Regions from separate parts of the Arthrobacter sp. OAP107 genome, predicted to be linked through region 2. Evidence: riboswitches for the same ligand, from Rfam matches in the RefSeq annotation. Region 2 holds a riboswitch; the other holds the start of a gene.

Region 1 (6,028 bases), 630 kb from region 2:
CGCGACGGCGGCCCAGACGGATCGGGCGGCGTGCGCCGCGTCCGCGGTGTCGCCGAGGGTGTAGCCGCCGGTGGGGAAGGCCATCCAGAGCCGCTCCTGGTGCGCAGTTTCAGCCGGCATGCGCCACGTGCTCACGCGGTCACCCGCTCGCTGGCGGCGGCCGTGTCCTCGGTCTCGACAAGCTCGACCACCGGATCGCTGCCGAACGGCTCCTCCGGGCGGACCGGGTCGGTGAGCCGGGCGTAAGTGTCCGGGCGGCGGGTGGTGAGGAACGGGAACAGCGTCAGCCAGTCCTTGCGCTGGTCCAGGTCGAGGTCGGCCACGAGGACCGCCGACTCGTTGCGCGGTGCCTGGACCAGGATGCGGCCGTAGGGGTCGGAGATGAAGGAGGAGCCGTAGAAGTTCAGGCTCCCTTCCTGGCCCCAGCGGTTCGGGACCACCATGAACAGGCCGTTGGCGATGCCGTTGCCCACGATGACCTGCTGCCAGAGGGGCTGGGTGTCAAAGTCCGGGAACAGCGGCTCGGAACCGATCGCCGTCGGGTAAACCAGCAGCTCTGCGCCGCCGAGGGAGTACATGCGGGCCAGTTCGGGGAACCATTCGTCCCAGCAGGTGGGCATGCCCAGCCGGGCGCCACCGAGTTCGGCCGGGGCGTGGACCCGGTAGGCATCCCCGGCAACGGGACCTTGGCGGAAGAACTTGTCCTCGTAGTATCCGGCGGTCACCGGGATGTGCAGCTTGTGGGTGCGGGCCAAGAGCTCGCCGGCCGGGGACACCAGGATGGAGGTGTTCAGTCCGAGGCCGTCATCCGAGCCGTCCGGGTTGCCGGCGTGCTGGTAGAGCGAGGCATGGACGGTGATGCCGTTCCGGCGGGCGGCCTCGGCTGCGAAGCGGAAGGTGGGGCCGGTCAGCAGGTCCTCGGCGCCGTCTGAGGGGCGGGGCCTGTCCTGGCCCTGCCGTGCAAGATCATTCTCCGGAACCTGGTCTGCGGGGTAGCGGGAGAGGGTGAGTTCGGGCAGGAACACAACGGTGGCGCCCAGCCGAGCAGCCCGGTCGATGCCTTCATTGAGTTCGGCGTGGAGTGCGGCGGCGCTGCTGTGCCAGCGGTGCTGCACGAGGCCGACCCTCAGGGCGGGGCGTCCGGACGGCGCTGTCCGGGCGAGCGAAGCAGGCGCGTTGAGGCAGGTTATTTCGATCATGATGATGATTACTCCAGTGAGACGACCGTCACTAAATGAATGACGTTCATTTAGTATGCATGCGCCGAGCGGGTGTGGCAAGGGGGTAATTGAATGCCGACCATTTATGACCCGTCTATTAGTAAGTAAGCTGATCGTGAAATTCGGCCTCCGGCGCTCCCCGCGCCGCGTTGGCTGCGGTAGCGTCGAAACCACTGGACCAATCGAGGAGGATTCATGAAGGCTTCACCGACACTGACCAATAACATGCAGGCCGTCCTGACGGACCTGATCGAACTGCACATCCAGGGCAAGCAGGCGCACTGGAACATCGTTGGGACCAACTTCAGGGATCTGCACCTTCAGCTCGACGAGATCGTGGACGCCGCCCGTGCCTTCGCCGACGACATCGCCGAGCGCATGCGCGCACTGCATGCCCTGCCGGACGGCCGCAGCGCCACCGTGGCTAAGGCGACCCACCTTCCGCAGTTCCCCGACGGGCTCATCAACACCAAGGATGCGATCGACCGCATCGTGGCAGCACTCGAAGCGGCCGTGGGCACCATGCGCAAGGTCCATGACGAGGTGGATGAGGAAGACCCCACCACCGCTGACCTGCTGCACACCTTCATCGAAAAGCTCGAGCAGTACGCGTGGATGGTGGGTGCCGAGAACATGAAGGCGTCCGCCAGCGTCACGCACCCTGACGCCAAGTAGCGGGCCGGCGGGATATACCGCGCCGAAGGCAACGGGCAACCCGGAGAGGATTCTCTCCGGGTTGCCCTTTTCTGTGCGGGCCGCCTTGCGCCGGGCCGGCTTACCTTGCGCGCGGAATCCGGCGCAGCACGACGGCGGCCAGCACCGACGCTGCGGCCATCAGTACCAGCGCAATCGCCGCGGTGATGTGGACGCCCGAATCAAATGCGGCCCGGGCGGCCGCCGTAAGCCCCTCGGCCAGCGGGGCCGGCAGGGATCCGGCGATCTCCATGGCGCCCGCCAGCGTTTCCCTGGCCTGGTCCGCTGACGCGGCCGGAGCTGCCTGGACAACAGCCGCGGGCAGGGCGAGGTGCTGCTGGTAGGACGCCGTCAGGATGGACCCCAGGATGGCTGTTCCCAGGAGTGATCCCACTTCGTAGCCCGTCTCAGAAATCGCCGCGGCCGCTCCTGCTTTCTCCGCCGGCACCGCTCCCAGAATCAGATCGTTGGAGATGGTCTCGGCCGACCCCACACCCAGTGCCAGGATGAGGAGGGCGGCCAGCAGCGCGGTGGGCCCGGCGTCGTGATTCCCGAACGCAACTATGCCGTACCCGCCGGCGCTCAGCGCCAGTCCCGCCGCCACCACAAAGCCCGGCCGGACCTTCCGGACCAGGGGAACCACGAGAAGGCCCGCCACCACGGTGGCCGTCAGGGCCGGCAGCATGGCGGTGCCCGACTCCGACGGCGACATCCCTTCGAGCAGCTGCAGGTGCTGGGCCAGGAACAGAATGAAGCCGTTGTAGGAGAACAGTGCCAGGATGTTTGCCGTGATCGCCGTGCTGAACACGCGGTTCCTGAACAGTGACATATCCAGCAGGGGGGACCTGCCCGGCAGCGGGGATGCGCGCACCATCGGGGCCGCGAGGGTCTGCTGGCGGCGGACGAATACAAGACCCATGGCCAGTCCGAACGCCAGAACTCCGAGCGGCGCAACGCCCGGTCCCTGCGTGGCCAGTTCCTTGATGCCGTAAACCACCGGTGCCATGGTCAGCATGGACAGCGCCACGCTGGCCAGATCCACTTTGCCCGGGTTGGGGTCCTTGGATTCCGGAATGAGGAAGCGGCCCAGGACCAGCGGCGGCAGCATGATGGGCACGGCCACGAGCAGGACGGCACCCCACCAGAAGCGCTCCACCAGCCAGCCGCCAAAAATCGGCCCGAGCGCTGCGCCGCCGGAGAAGCCTGCGGCCCAGATGGCCACGGCCAGCCGCCGCCTGCCCGGTTCCCGGAAGATGTTGCGGATCAGGGACAGCGTGGACGGCATGAGCATGGCGCCGAAGAATCCGAGGGCCGCGCGGCCGGCGATGAGCCATTCGGCGCTCGGCGCGAAGGCTGATGCCGCGGAGACCACCGCAAAGCCCGAAATGCCCACCAGCAGCAGCCGGCGGCGGCCGATCCTGTCGCCGAGGCTGCCCATCGCCACCAGGAGTCCGGCAAGGACCAGGGCATAGGCATCCACCACCCACAGAAGCTGCACGCCCGTGGGGTCGAGGCTGCGGGCGACCGCCGGAAGGGCGAACGTCAGCGCGGTGTTGTCCACGGCCACCAGGAGGACAGGGAACATCAGCAGGGCCAGGGCGAACCAGTCGCGCACGCCGCCGGCCTGGCTTGCTGAAGTGCGCTCCGGGGAAAATGCTGAGTGCATGGTCATAACTTAACTATACCGTCCAGACGGTACAGTTATAAACCTTGGTGCGGAACCGGGCATGATGGAAGCCATGCCCAGAAAACCGGTCGCCCGCGGCGCAGTCGTTGACGCTTTTGAATCCCTCCTGATCGAGGTGGGGGAGCGTGCCGCCACCCTTGACGCCGTGGCTGCCCGCGCGGGTGTATCAAAAGGCGGGCTCCTGTACCACTTTCCGAACAAGGAAGCGCTGATCGGCGTCCTGCTGGACCGGCTCGATGAGTTTGCGGAGGCGGACGCCCAGGCCATGGCTGCGGCCACCGAGGGTGCGGCCGCCTACTTCATCAGGTCGTCCGTCTGGGCGGACACCCCGCTGGACCGTGCCATCGTTGCCGCGACACGCCTGGCCGAGGTGGCGCACGAGGAGACCCGGCGCCGGTTCGCGCACATCCAGCAGCGGTGGCTGGACGAGATCGCCCGGGACGTCGGGCCGGGCCTGGCCAGGGCCGTCCTGTACATGGGTGACGGACTCTACTTCAACGCCATGCTGTCCATCGGGCCGGCAGCGTCGCCGTCCGAGACCGCGGCCGACGTCGAAAGCCTCCTTTCCGCGCTTGACCGACTCAGGCGGTGAGTGGCGTGTGCCAGCCCACGCTGCCACAGTTTGCAGACGCGTTCCCGGCGTAGGACAATAGCCTCTGTGACAGCTGTCACCGCTCAATTGAATAAGCCTTTGATCTGCGGCGGGAGAGTCCTGCAAGTAGGTACAAGCAGGCGCCGTAGGAGCAAAACCTCCCCAGGAATCTCTCAGGCCCATGTACCGCCGCGGCAAGGCAACTCTGGAAAGCAGCAGGCTGCCGGCCCGGCACGTTCCGCCTTCGCGGACGGTTCAGGGCATGCTCTGCTCACCGACGGTGCAAGCGGTGCTGTGCGAAAGTGCAGCAACGCGGAAACTCTCAGGTCCAATACAGAGCGGGGAGGAACCCGAATCAATGTGGCGTACCCTGCGTCGCCTTAGTTATGGAGTTCCTTTTGACCGTTAATTCAGCCTCCTCGTCCTTCGTCGACCGGCATATCGGCGCCCGCCGCCAGGCCGACGTCGAAGCCATGCTTAAGGCCGTCGGGTACGACACCGTCGACGCGCTGGTTGATACGGCAGTGCCGAACGACATCCGCCAGGACTCCGCGCTGCAGCTCGCCCCGGCGCTGAGCGAGGTTGAAGCCCTCGCCGAACTCCGCAAGCTCGCGGCCAAGAACAAGACCGCTGTGCAGATGATCGGCCAAGGCTATTACGACACCGTGACGCCCCCGGTGATCCGCCGCAACATCCTGGAAGCACCCGCCTGGTACACCGCGTACACGCCCTACCAGCCGGAGATCTCCCAGGGCCGTCTCGAGGCCCTGCTGAACTTCCAGACCATGGTCCAGGACCTCGTAGGCCTGCCCATCGCCAACGCCTCGCTGCTGGACGAAGCAACCGCCGTGGCCGAGGCCGTGCTGCTGATGCGCCGGGCCAACAAGAACGAGACTGCCCACGACGGCAAAACCGTCCTGGATGCGGACTGCCTGCCGCAGACCATCGCAATCGTCAAGGGCCGCGCCGAGGCCCTCGGCTTCGAGGTGGAGGTCGCCGACCTTTCCCAGGGACTGCCCGACGGCGACATCAACGGCGTCGTCCTCCAGCAGCCCGGTGTCTCCGGCCGCGTCTTCAACCACAGTGAAGTCATCGCCGCCGCGAAGGAACGCGGCGCCCTGGTCACCGTGGCCGCTGACCTGCTGGCCCTGACCCTGATCACGCCTCCGGGGGAGCAGGGGGCGGACATCGCCGTCGGCTCCGCCCAGCGCCTGGGCGTTCCGCTGTTCTACGGCGGCCCGCACGCGGCCTACATGGCCGTGCAGAAGGGTCTTGAACGCTCCCTGCCCGGCCGCCTGGTGGGCGTCTCCAAGGACAATGCCGGCGTCCCCGCCTACCGCCTGGCGCTGCAGACCCGCGAACAGCACATCCGCCGCGAGAAGGCCACGTCCAACATCTGCACCGCGCAGGCACTGCTGGCCATCGTCGCGTCCATGTACGCCGTCTACCACGGACCGGAGGGCCTGAAGGCGATCGCCGAAACCGCCCACGGCCACGCGAAGACCCTGGCCGCATCTCTCAAGGCTGCCGGGCTGGACGTCCTGCACACCAGCTTCTTCGACACCGTGACGGTGTCCGTCCCGGGCAAGGCCGCCGGCATCATCGCCGCCGCCGAGCAGAAGGGCATCAACCTCCGCAGCATTGACGCCGACACTGTCGGCATCTCCGCCGATGAAACCACGACGACGGCCATCGTGGCCGACCTGCTCGCAGCCTTCGGTGCAGAGGCAGTGGAAGCGACCGACGGTTTCGCCCTGGACGCCGCCGTCGAACGTTCCTCCGCGTACCTGCAGCACCCGGTGTTCAACACGCACCGCTCCGAGACCCAGCTGCTGC
Region 2 (6,028 bases):
CGCAGCGCTAAGCCGGAGGGCATTCTCCTGGCGGATGGATGCCGGAACGGCGGTATCAACGAGGCCATCGACCGTGTCATAGCCGATGTTCTTGAGCATGATGTCGATATCGGCCTGGCGGCGGGCACCGATATGCCGGTCGGCAAACGTTGATGGATGCGATTGAATCGTCATGAGGAACTCCAGGTCTGGCCGGCCACGGATGGCACGGCATGGATTGGGTTCCTCCCCGCTCTGTATTGGACCTGAGAGATTCCGCGGATGGTTCTCCGCTTGCACCGTCGGTGAGCCCGGTTACCCGAACTGCTTTCCAGAGTTGCCTAGCCGCGGCGGTACGGGGGCCTGAGAGATTCCTGGGGAGGATTTGCTCCTACGGCGCCTGCCCGGTGAATGACTGGGAGGACTCTCCCGCCACGGTTCGAAAGGCTATGAAGATGTGGGGTGATTCGGCTCACAAGCTACAGGACAATTCCGTCCATGCCAAATCCGGGCCACGTTTGACATTTCTTCGTGACCGAGACCACACTGATCCGGTGGCCAGCGGGGCTGCGCTTACCGGCATGGGCCGGAACGGCGGCCGCCGCCGGAACGCATAATTTCTTCTCAACATAACTGAAAATGCTTACGATCTGCGGCGGGAGAGCCCTGCCGGTACATTCAGCAGGCGCCGTAGGAGCAAACCCTCCCCAGGAAACTCTCAGGCCCACGTACCGCCGCGGCGAGGCAACTCTGGAAAGCAGGCAGGCACGTCCTGTCTCACCGACGGTGCAAGCGGACGACCCTGTCCGCGGAATCTCTCAGGTCCCATACAGAGCGGGGAGGAACCGAATCAGTGCGGCCGTCCAAGGCCGCTTGAACGATGGAGTTCCTTATGACGATTCATCCTCCTGCCTCCCCAGGCGGGTCGCCAGCCGGTGAGGCTCCCCGCCTGGAGCGGCAGCTGAGCAACCGGCACATCCAGCTCATCGCCATCGGCGGCGCCATTGGCACCGGCCTGTTCATGGGCTCCGGCAAGACCATTTCCGCTGCCGGGCCCTCCGTGATCTTCGTATACATGATCATCGGCTTCATGCTGTTTTTCGTCATGCGGGCCATGGGCGAGCTGCTGCTGAGCAACCTGAACTACAAGTCGTTCAGCGACTTCGCCGCCGACCTGCTGGGCCCGTGGGCGGGATTCTTCACCGGATGGACCTACTGGTTCTGCTGGGTGATCACCGGAATCGCGGACGTCATCGCGATCGCCGGCTACTCGAAGGAACTCTGGCCGGGACTGCCCCTCTGGATCCCGGGCCTGGCCACGGTGGCCATCCTGCTGCTGCTGAACCTCACCACCGTCAAGGCGTTCGGCGAGACTGAATTCTGGTTTGCCCTCATCAAGATCATCGCCATCGCCGCGCTGATCGTGGTGGGCATGTTCATGATTTTCACCGGATTCCAGAGCGACGCCGGACAGGCCAGCTTCACCAACCTGTGGAGCCACGGCGGCTTCTTCCCCAACGAATTCATGGGCTTCGTGGCCGGCTTCCAGATTGCCGTGTTCGCATTCGTGGGCATTGAACTGGTGGGCACCACGGCCGCCGAAGCGAAGAACCCGGAGAAGAACCTCCCCAAGGCCATCAACTCCATCCCGGTGCGCGTGCTGCTCTTCTACGTGGGCGCACTGATCATCCTGATGTCCGTCACGCCCTGGACCCAGTTCGCCGCAGGCCACAGCCCGTTCATCGCGATGTTCTCGCTGGCCGGACTCGGGGCCGCCGCCACGGTGGTCAACCTCGTGGTGCTGACCTCGGCGATGTCCTCGGCCAACTCCGGAATCTACTCCACCTCGCGCATGGTCTACGGCCTGGCCCAGGAGGGCGACGCGCCGGCCGCCTTCGGCGGCCTGTCCCGCCGCAAGGTCCCCAACAACGCCCTGTTCCTGTCCTGCGTGCTGCTGCTCTCCGGCGTGGTGCTCATGTACGCCGGCCAGGACGTGGGCAAGGCGTTCGACATGGTCACCACCGTTTCCGCCGTCTGCTTCGTGTTCGTCTGGTCGATCATCCTCGCCAGCTACATCGCCTTCCGGCGCCGTCGCCCGCACCTGCACACCGCCTCCAGATTCAAGATGCCCGGCGGCATCCCCATGGTGTGGGTGGCCTTCGCGTTCTTCGCCTTCGTCCTGTGGACCCTGACCACCCAGCCGGACACGCTGACCGCGCTGCTGGTCACGCCCGTCTGGTTCGTCCTGCTCGGTGCGGCCTGGCTGGTTCTGCGCCGCCGGCCGGCGCACCTGGCCCGCTACGCCGCGTTCCAGGATGAGCTGAAGGCTGAGGAGACCGCCGCCCGCGGGCAAGCGGTCCGGGGTCTCCAGGAGGAGGAAAGCGTCAAGGGATGATCAGGACAGAGGAAAGGCCGACGGCGGAGGCCCGGACCCGCGGGGTGGAGGGTGAGTTTGTACTCACTTTCCATTGCCCGGATTCCCTGGGAATCGTCCAGGCGGTCGCGGATTTCCTGCTCAGGCAGGAGTGCTACATCGTTGACCTCAAGCAGTTCGGTGACCGGACCGCGGGGCACTTCTTCATGAGCCGGTGGAGATCGCGGCGGTCGTGTCCAACCACCCGGACCTGGAGGGGCTCGCGGCCTGGCACGGGGTCCCGTTCCACCACATCCCCGTGACTCCGGAGACCAAACCGGAAGCGGAGGCCAAGCTCCTGGAACTGGTGGAGGCGTCCGCCGTCGAACTGGTGGTTCTGGCCCGTTACATGCAGGTTCTCAGCGACTCGGCCACCGCCCGGCTCGCCGGAAAGGCCATCAACATCCACCATTCGTTCCTGCCCAGCTTCAAGGGTGCCAGGCCGTACCACCAGGCGCATGAGCGCGGAGTTAAGACGGTAGGCGCCACGGCCCACTACGTGAATTCGGAGCTTGACGAGGGGCCGATCATTGCGCAGCAGGTGATCGAGGTAGACCACACCTACACTCCCGCTGACCTGACCTGGAGTTGCTCATGACGAACCAATTGCCTGTGCGCCTGGAGATCATCCCCACGGACGGCATCATTTCCAAAGTCCGGGCGCACGTCCCCGCCGGATCAACGCTGACAGTGACCTGCCTGCCGCACCACGGGGTTGAGGCCACCGTGCGAGCCTCGGTGCAGCTTGGCCTGCTTGGCTACAACGCGATTCCGCATCTGGCCGCCCGAAGCATCGGAAGCCGTGCCCAGCTCGCGGGCCTGCTCCGCGACTGCGATGCAGCCGGGATCACGGAGGTTTTCGCCATCGGCGGCGACGCTGCGGAGGCTGCAGGTCCCTACGGCAACAGCGGCCTGCTCATGGAGGACATAGCCGACCTGACCGGCGGGACCATGGCCATCGGCGTCGCCGGATACCCGGAAGGCCACCCGAAGTGCAACGAGCTGCAGATGCTTGACGTGCTGCTGGAGAAACAGCACCTGGCCTCGACCGTGGTGACGCAGATGTGCTTTTCCGCGCCCAGGATCGGCTGGTACGCGGAACTGCTGCGCCGGGAGGGCGTCGACCTCCCGGTCTGGGCGGGGGTTGCCGGGTCCGTCCCGCGGGTCAAGCTGATCTCGCTCGCCACCAAGATCGGCGTAGGTCCCTCGCTGAAGTTCCTGAACCGCAAGGGGCCCCTCGCCCGCAGGCTCCTGAACGCCAGCAGCTACTCGTCCCGGTCCCTGGTTTCCGAGCTGTCCGCCCCGGAACCTGGACTTGAGGGGATCCACCTCTATACGTTCAACAGCCTCGAAACCCAGCCCGCGCTGGACTGGAGCGGCGGGGAAGGCGCGAAGGCTTCCTGAACCAAGTCCGGTAACCAGAGCGCGAACGTACAGTTGTGGCCCCTTTTCCTCCGGGAATTGGGGCCACAACTGTACGTTCGCACTTTTTTATTTGCCAAAACATCTTGCATCGTGGGCTGAAACCCATAATATGGGAACAGCGAATGTGTCGTTCCTCACGACCGACCCCTGCTCCCAAGCCTTCAGTGCGGAAGGCCCAACGATCGGATCCCCCCTTATGTCAGACATAGCTGTCCTGATTAACACAGCCGTCGCGGTGCTCGTCGCCGTGCTGCTGATTGTCCGTTTCAGAGTCAACCCCGTCATCGCCCTGGTGCTCAGCTCCGTATACCTCGGCCTGGCCGTCGGCCTCGGCGTCGAAAAAACCGTCAGCACCATCACCGCCGGATTCGGCGACATCATGGTGGACGTCGGCCTGCTCATCGCCTTCGGCGTCCTCATGGGCTCCATCCTGAACCAGAGCGGAGCCATCCGGCGCCTCGTGGAGCATCTGCTGAACACGTTCGGCCCCAAGCGCCTCCCGTACACCATGGGCCTGGCCATCGGAACCTTGCTGCAGTCCATCTTCCTGGATGTCCTGCTGGTCATCTCCGCCCCGCTCGCCCGCAAACTGGCACCCAAAATCGGCAAGCTCGGCACGGCCCGCATGGCCACCGCCATGGCCATCGCCCTCGAGTGCGGCATCGTCTTCACGGTCCCCGGCGTCGCATCCCTTGCCCTGGCAGGCCTCCTCAATGTGCCGCTCGGCAAAATGCTGCTGTTCGGCCTGCTGCTGGTCATCCCCACGATCATCATCGCCATCGCCATCATGACGTTCCTCTTCCGGCGAGGCTTCTGGAACGAAGCCAAGGATGAGGACCACACCTTCGTCGCCGAAGAGGACCGGGAGGGTGAAGAGGACCAGTACGACGGCGGTGCTGGCCGCCCCGTTGCCGCCGGCAACCCCACCGGCGGGGCGGGCGCCAACGGAACCGCGGGCCCCAGCGCGGCACACGCCGGGGGAGCCGTCGCCGTCGCTGAACGCGGACCCAAGCAGTTGCCGCTGATCGTCCTGTTTGCCCCCCTTCTGACCTCGCTGCTCCTCATCGGGGCAGGGGCCATCCTGCAGATCCTGAAGATCGACCTGCCCTGGCTGCAACTCCTGGGCGAACCCGTCATCGCCCTGCTGATCGGGCTGATCGGCACCTGCCTGGTCACGCGCTCCGGCATTGGGCAGAAGCGCGTCGAGGAGGCCATCGCCGTCGGATTCAAGGAGAGCGGCCAGATCCTGATCCTCACCGGCGTGGGCGGCTCGCTCGCCGCAACGGTAAAGGCGGCCGGCCTCGGCGACATCCTCGGCGGCTTCTTCTCCGCAAGCACCGTTGCCCCGCTCCTCGTGGTCTGGGCCATCGCGGCCGTGCTGCACATCGCGGTCGGCTCCGTCACGCTCTCCGCCATCACCGCAGCAGGCCTGCTGGCCCCCATCGCACCCGTCATCGGCCTGGACCCCGTGCTGCTGGCACTGTCCGCCGGCGCCGGATCACTGTTCATGGTCCACGTCACCAGCAACACCTTCTGGCTCCTCCAGTCGCTCCTTGGCCAGAGCGTGCGGGGCGCGCTGAAATCGGTGACCGTCGGCGTCTCGGTGGCCTCCGTCGTCGCAATCCTCTTGATCATGCCCATGAGCCTGCTGTTCTAATCGAACCTGAGAACCCTGTCGAACCCAAGAACCCCCGTCGATCCTTAGAACCCCGTCGAACCCAAAGATTGCGCGTTCCCGGCGTACGGCCACGAAAGAAGAAGACACCATGACACCACCACGCATCCCGCCCCTGCAGGGCATCCGCGTCCTGGAGCTCGGAAACTACATCGCTGCCCCCACGGCCGGGCGGCTGCTCGCCGACTTCGGCGCCGAGGTCATCAAAGTGGAGCGGCCCGGAACCGGCGACGAGCTGCGCAACTGGCGCCTCCATAAGGGCGACACGTCCATGCTGTACCGGACCATCAACCGGAACAAGAAGTCCGTGGTGCTGGACCTGCGGACCGAGGCCGGAAAGCAGGCGGTCCTGAAGCTCGCCGCGAAGTCCGACATCCTGCTGGAAAACTTCCGCCCGGGCACACTGGAGAAGTGGGGCCTCGGCCCGGAGGTCCTCAATGAAGCCAACCCGGAACTGATCATCACGCGCATCTCCGCCTTCGGGCAGACCGGCCCGCTGTCCGAGCGCCCGGGGTTTGCCGCCGTCGCCGAAGCAT

Evidence for each region. Region 2 has a riboswitch for glycine ahead of cycA (D-serine/D-alanine/glycine transporter). Riboswitches for the same ligand answer to the same signal wherever they lie in the genome.
Region 1: it holds a riboswitch for glycine, as region 2 does, so the genes downstream of both, gcvP (aminomethyl-transferring glycine dehydrogenase) here and cycA (D-serine/D-alanine/glycine transporter) in region 2, are expected to answer to the same signal.

Annotation. Positions count from the first base shown of each region.
Region 1 covers NZ_JBEPOK010000001.1:4,245,983-4,252,010, reverse strand. The annotation lists gene ABIE00_RS19470 (agmatine deiminase family protein) at 1-120, opposite strand, end outside; gene ABIE00_RS19465 (nitrilase-related carbon-nitrogen hydrolase) at 132-1,199, opposite strand; gene ABIE00_RS19460 (Dps family protein) at 1,416-1,895, shown strand; gene ABIE00_RS19455 (MFS transporter) at 1,996-3,585, opposite strand; gene ABIE00_RS19450 (TetR/AcrR family transcriptional regulator) at 3,653-4,192, shown strand; glycine riboswitch at 4,293-4,391, shown strand; gene gcvP (aminomethyl-transferring glycine dehydrogenase) at 4,579-6,028, shown strand, end outside.
Region 2 covers NZ_JBEPOK010000001.1:4,875,099-4,881,126, reverse strand. The annotation lists gene gcvP (aminomethyl-transferring glycine dehydrogenase) at 1-174, opposite strand, end outside; glycine riboswitch at 321-421, opposite strand; glycine riboswitch at 626-723, shown strand; gene cycA (D-serine/D-alanine/glycine transporter) at 872-2,374, shown strand; partial or broken gene ABIE00_RS22385 (formyltetrahydrofolate deformylase) at 2,371-2,972, shown strand; gene ABIE00_RS22380 (methylenetetrahydrofolate reductase) at 2,987-3,796, shown strand; gene ABIE00_RS22375 (GntP family permease) at 4,014-5,474, shown strand; gene ABIE00_RS22370 (CaiB/BaiF CoA transferase family protein) at 5,584-6,028, shown strand, end outside.